Regions from separate parts of the Anaerostipes faecis genome, predicted to be linked through region 1. Evidence: predicted binding sites of a transcription regulator. Region 1 holds the regulator's gene; the other holds the start of a gene.
The links. Region 1 encodes Rex, which represses fermentation and respiration genes when NADH is low (regulators of the CRP and FNR family bind a similar motif). Its sites were predicted from a motif close to ATTGTTAANTANTTAACAAT; they were not measured.
Positions count from the first base shown of each region.

Region 2: a site for Rex is predicted at 1,885-1,904, ahead of QGT46_RS10580 (enoyl-CoA hydratase-related protein). Genes of this name have one in related genera too.

Region 1 is NZ_CAJSYK010000012.1:87,847-91,013, forward strand. It holds gene QGT46_RS09810 (ABC-F family ATP-binding cassette domain-containing protein) at 1-1,385, opposite strand, end outside; gene QGT46_RS09815 (redox-sensing transcriptional repressor Rex) at 1,538-2,197, shown strand; gene acpS (holo-ACP synthase) at 2,214-2,576, shown strand; gene QGT46_RS09825 (NAD(P)H-hydrate dehydratase) at 2,573-3,167, shown strand, end outside.
Region 2 is NZ_CAJSYK010000014.1:31,416-34,582, reverse strand. It holds gene QGT46_RS10590 (MarR family winged helix-turn-helix transcriptional regulator) at 1-367, opposite strand, end outside; gene QGT46_RS10585 (acyl-CoA dehydrogenase family protein) at 584-1,726, opposite strand; gene QGT46_RS10580 (enoyl-CoA hydratase-related protein) at 2,035-2,811, shown strand; gene QGT46_RS10575 (acyl CoA:acetate/3-ketoacid CoA transferase) at 2,833-3,167, shown strand, end outside.

The DNA of each region.
Region 1 (3,167 bases):
TGGGATAACATAAGTTTCGCAAGAGATACCCGCCCCTTTTCCCCACCGCTTAAGGAAGAAACAAGTTTAAATACATCTTCTCCCTTAAAAAGGAAAGCGGCCAGTGTATTTCTGATTTTTGTGTTGGTCAGTTCCGGAAAGGAATCAGATATCTCCTCGAAGATTGTCTTATCCGGATGCAGGTTGTCCTGTGCCTGGTCGTAATATCCGATGGATACTTGGGAACCGAGCCTGATCAGTCCTTTGTTTTTAGGCATTTGTTTGCAGATGATTTTCAACATCGTAGTCTTTCCGGTTCCATTGGCGCCGATCAATGCCACGCGCTCGCCGCGGAATATTTCAAAATTTATATCGGAAAACAGCGTATGCGGCCCGAAACTTTTTTCCAGATGTTCCACCGTTAAGACATCGTTTCCGCTGACAACCGACGGTTCGATAGCAAAGCGCATTTTCCCGTCGATCTCCACAGGCTTTTCGATGACATCAATTTTGTTCAGCATCTTTTCACGGCTCTCGGCCCGGCGGATGGATTTTTCCCGGTTAAACTGCTTTAGTTTTTCGATGACCGCCTTCTGGTGCCGGATCTCCTGCTGCTGGTTTTCGTACTCCTTTAAGCGGATCGCCTTTACCTGATCCCTTTTCTTAATAAAAGAAGTGTAGTTGCCGTCAAAGAGCATCGCATGCCCCGCCTCGATCTCCATCACCTTGTTGACGATCTTGTCCAGGAAATACCGGTCATGGGAGACCAGGATGACAGCGCCCTCATAGTGGCTTAAATAGTTTTCCAGCCATTGGATTGACTCAACATCCAGATGATTGGTAGGCTCATCCAGGAGAAGAATCTCGGGCTTCATCAGCAGAAGTTTTCCGAGAGCTACCCTTGTCTTTTGTCCTCCGGACAGTGTCTCAATCATTTTTTGAAAGTCTTCCTCTTTAAACCCGAGTCCTTTTAAGATTCCTGCGATCTCACTTTCATAGGCAAAACCGTTTTTCTGTTCAAATAAATGAGTGGTCCTGGTGTATTCCTCCATCTTTTCTTCGAGCTCTGCGCCGCTTAAATGCTTCATCATATGCTCCAGAGAGCGGAGTTTTTTGTCCAGTTCGATCACATCTTGTTTTATGGTCAAAAGCTCTTCATAAATGGTGCGGGAAGAAGTATGGTCCTGATGCTGTGCGAGATAGCCGATATCGGCGTCCTTCTTTTTGTGGATCTCCCCTTCGTCGGGTGTCATCTGATCCATGATGATCTTGAGCAGGGTGGACTTTCCGGCGCCGTTTAAGCCGATGACGGCGAGCCGGTCCTTCTCATTGATATGAAAGGAAATTCCTTTCAGGACTTCCTGGTCGACAAATGTTTTATGTATATTCTGACAAGATAAAACCATAGTGCACTCCTTCAAAATTTCTAAGCTGTAAAAATTCCTTTTAAGCATAACATAATTTCTGAAAAAACGCACCGAAAAGTTTGACAGTTATTAGACAATCTTATATAATTTATTTAATTTGAGTAGTTAATAAAATAAGTGGGAGGGTAATAATGTCATCAATGGATAAGAATATATCACCGGCAGTTATAAAGAGATTACCTAGATATTACCGTTATTTGGGGGCTTTGAAAGCAAAAAATATTACGAGGATCTCATCCAAAGAGCTGAGCGAGAGAATGAAAGTAACTGCATCCCAGATCCGACAGGACCTGAATAACTTTGGAGGTTTCGGGCAGCAGGGATACGGTTACAATGTAGAAAACCTTTACGTGGAGATCGGCAAGATCCTGGGGCTTGACAAGAGCAATCAGATGATCATTGTCGGTGCCGGAAATCTGGGGCAGGCATTGGCCAATTATCAGGATTTCAACAATAACAGCATTGGTTTTCAGGTGATCGCACTGTTCGATGTAAATCCGAAGCTGATCGGCATCACGGTGCACGGAGTAGAAGTGCACGATATTGACGATATGGAAGAGTTTATAAAGAATCATGAGATCAAGATCGCAGCCCTCACGCTTCCGCAGGACCAGGCGCCGAAGATTGCCAAAGATCTTGTGTCCTGGGGCATCAAAGGATTTTGGAACTTTGCTCCTGTGGATCTCACGCTGCCAGACAGTGTGACCGTGGAGAATGTCCATCTGGCAGAAAGTCTCATGACGCTGACTTACAATATTCACAGCAGGGAAGACGGCGAGGGCGCGGAGTAAAGACGGGAGGAACGCCATGATTGTCGGTATAGGAACTGACCTGATAGAAATCGGGCGGGTACAGAAGATGGTGGAGAGAAAGAACCGCCTAAGCCGGATTTTTTCAGAAGAGGAACTGGCATACGCAGGTTTAAACAGTACGACTCTTGCTGGTAATTTTGCAGTTAAAGAAGCCGTTTCCAAAGTATTTGGAACCGGCTTCTTCGGATTGGAGCCCTATGAGATCGGAGTGTTCCGGGATTCAAAAGGAGCGCCTTATGTGAAACTGACAGGCAGAGCCGAAAAGCTGGCATCGGATATGCAGATTACGAAATTTCATGTGTCGGTTACGAACACAGGGGGGCTGGCACAGGCTTTTGTCATAGGAGAGTGTCTATGAAATATGTTTTGAAAAATCAGGAAATGCAGGATGTTGATAAAGAGACCATACAGCAGATCGGAATGCCGGGTCTTGTGCTGATGGAGCGGGCCAGCGAAAAAATTGCCCGAAGGCTCATGGAAACGGTCAGAAAAAGTGACAGGATACTTTCTGTGGCAGGATGCGGAAATAACGGGGGAGATGCGCTGGCTGCGGCCAGAATCCTTCTGGAGGAAGGATATTCTGTGGATTTCACAGTCGTGGGGGAGCTGTCCAAGGCATCCGGAGATTTAAAGACGCAGTATGATATCCTTACCCGTCTTGGGTATGAGCAAAAAAAAGAAATAGATTATAACGGCTATGACTGGATTTTGGAAGGAATGTTCGGCGTAGGCCTTTCCAGGGAGATAGCGGGGATATATCGGACCGTTGTGGAGAGGATCAATGAAAGCAGAGCCAGAGTCATGTCGGTCGATATTCCCTCCGGCATCAGCGGGGATACGGGGAAAGTCCTTGGATGCGCCGTCAGGGCAGACGCTACGGTGACGTTCGGCGGGCCCAAGGCAGGACATCTGCTCTATCCGGGAAGAGAATATGCGGGACGGCTGTATG
Region 2 (3,167 bases), on a different contig from region 1:
CCTGCTGTCCCATATCTTTCAACACGATCCTGTTGACCTCTTCCACTGTTTCCAGAATCGGTTCTTCCAAGTCATTCCCTTTATCAGTCAATATAATCTCTACAAAACGTCGGTCTTCTTTGCTGACTTTTCTCTTGATCAATCCCTTTTTCTCCATTCTCTCAAGAACACCTGAGATCGTAGAGTTTTCCAGCCTCAGTTCTTCTGCGATCTCCTTCGGGCTGTTTTTCTTCTTCACCCAAAGACAGTACATAACACCGTACTGTACCGGAGTCACGTCAAATTTAGAGAGCTGTGCGCTCATCTCCTGAAACACCGCGTGCTGGGCAGTGGTCAAAAGATAGTTGATACATTGATTCAATTCCATCCGTTCCTTTTCCCTCCTACACAAAACTACATACAAACACTTCAAACTGTTTGCATACTATATATTTCATCATATCTGTTACAAAAACTTCTGTCAAGAAGACATACTATAATTTTAAGGCTTTTATCCTAAAGCAAAGTCATCCTTGTAAAGCATGAAAAGGGGATGCCATAATTGACATCCCTGAAAACTTAGGATTCATATTCCAAAAACAGACTATCTGAAAATCGCTCCGCTGACCACGAGTTTCTGGATCTCGTTGGTTCCCTCGTAGATCTGAGTGATCTTGGCGTCTCTCATCATGCGCTCTACATGGTATCCCTTCATGTAACCGTTTCCTCCCAGCATCTGCACCGCCTCTGTTGTCACATGCATTGCCGCCTCTGTACAGAGGTATTTTGCCTTTGCGGCCGGAATAGAATATGGTCTTCCTTCCTGTTTGTCGGCAGCAGCTTTATAAAGCATGAGCTTTGCAGCGTCAATTTCCATTTCAAGTTCCGCCATCTTAAATGCAAGATACTGGTTCCTGTATAATGGTTTGCCGAACTGCTCTCTCGTCTTTAAATATTCTTTTGCAATCTCAAATGCACCTTCTGCAATTCCAAGTCCCTGTGCGGCAACACCGATACGGCCTCCGTCCAGAGTCTTCATAGCCAGTTTAAATCCGTCTCCGGAAGGAACGATCATATTTTCTGCCGGCACCCGTACATTTTCCAGGATCATCTCTGAAACCTGTGCGGAACGGATTCCCATCTTGTCTTCCACTTTGCCCACTGAAAATCCGGGAGTTCCTTTCTTCACCACGAAACAGGACAGTCCCTTGGCTTTTTTCTCAGGTTCCGTCAGGGCATATACTGCCGTATAATCGGCTAAAGGTCCATTCGTATTGAAACACTTCATACCGTTTAATATGTACTCATCCCCGTCTTTTTCAGCAACGGTTACACATCCGCCCGCATCAGATCCCGCATTTGGTTCCGTGAGTCCGAAAGATCCGAAGTGCTGTCCGGACAATACCGGCGCCAGAAATTCATTCTTTTTCTCGACCGGAGCGTCAGAGTTCATGATGCTTCCTCCATATAAAGAAGTGGATACAGAATAAGAAATACCCACAGAAGCATCTACTTTAGAGATCTCCTCCACTGCCAATACATAAGACAGGTAATCGGCTCCCTGGCCTCCGACTTCTTTCGGATAAGGAAGTCCGATCAGTCCCAGTTCTCCCATCTTCTTATAGAGATCTACCGGAAATTCACTGTTGGCATCTCTCTTGAGCACTCCCGGCTGTAACTCTGTCTGAGCAAAGTTTCTTGCTGTCTCCTGAATGGCTGCCTGCTGTTCCGTTAATTCAAAATTCATAAATAATCACTCCTTTCACCAAACTTAACATAAATTTACCATTTTGTTCCCCTATATTTGCATACTAATATTTTGTAAGCTAAATATATCACCCCTTGTGCATATTGTCAATAAATTTTTATAATCTTTTATAGAATTATACAATTTAAATAAAATATATTGATAAACCATTGACAAACATGCAAATATAGTCCATATTAGAAGCATAAATAATATTTTGTATCCTAAATATTTGCACGCCAATATGTTAATTTTCTAACAAGAGCTGATTAAGTGTAATGTATATGTCATTTCAAGGAGGATTTAGAATGAACAATTTATTAATGGAAGTAGAAAACGAGATCGCAGTAGTTACAATCAACAGACCAAAATCTTTAAATGCCTTAAACAGTGAGACATTAGCAGAATTAGACCAGTGCTTTTCCGAGATCTCCCGCCGCAAGGACATCAGAGTCGTTATCCTTACAGGATCAGGAGAAAAATCATTTGTAGCCGGAGCCGATATTTCTGAAATGGTCAATGCCACTCCTGCGGAAGGAAGACAGATGGGTCTGCTGGCAAAGGAAGCATTCCTTAAATTAGAGACAATGCCTCAGGTAACGATCGCCGCTGTCAATGGATATGCTCTCGGAGGCGGATGTGAGATCTCCATGGCCTGTGATATCCGTGTAGCCGCAGAAAATGCAAGATTCGCACAGCCGGAAACAGGCCTCGGAATCCTCCCGGGATTCGGAGGAACACAGCGTCTCTCCCGCTTAGTCGGAAAAGGACGTGCAAAAGAACTTATCTTTACCTGTGACCAGATCGACGCCGAAGAAGCTTACAGGATCGGACTTGCAAACAAGGTAGTTCCTCAGGCAGAACTGATTGATTACTGCAAAAAGATGGCAGCTAAGATCATGTCCAAAGGAAGCTATGCAATCTCTCTTGCAAAAGAAGCGATCAACACAGGCATGGACACCGATTTAAGCAGCGGACTTACATTAGAAGCAGATTTATTCGGACTCGCATTTTCTACGGAAGACAAAAAAGAAGGCATGACTGCATTTCTTGAAAAACGCAAAGCAGATTTAAAAGATTTCTAAAATAAATGAAGGAGAAAAACTATGGGAAAAGTTAAGATTATTACAGCAGATCAGGCCGCTGCCCTGGTAGAAGATAATACAACCGTCACTACCAGCGGATTTGTTGCCAGCGGAATGCCGGAAGCCCTTACAAAAGCTCTGGAAAAAAGATTTTTGGAAACCGGTTCTCCGAAAAACCTGACTTTATTTTACGCTGCTGCCCAGGGAAACCGTGACGGAAGCGGTGCGGATCATTTTGCCCACGAAGGAATGACCAAACGTGTCATCGGCGGACACTGGAACATGGTCCCGACGCTTGGACAGCTGGTCCTTGATAACAAAATTGAAGGATACAATCTGCCGCAGGGCACTCTGGC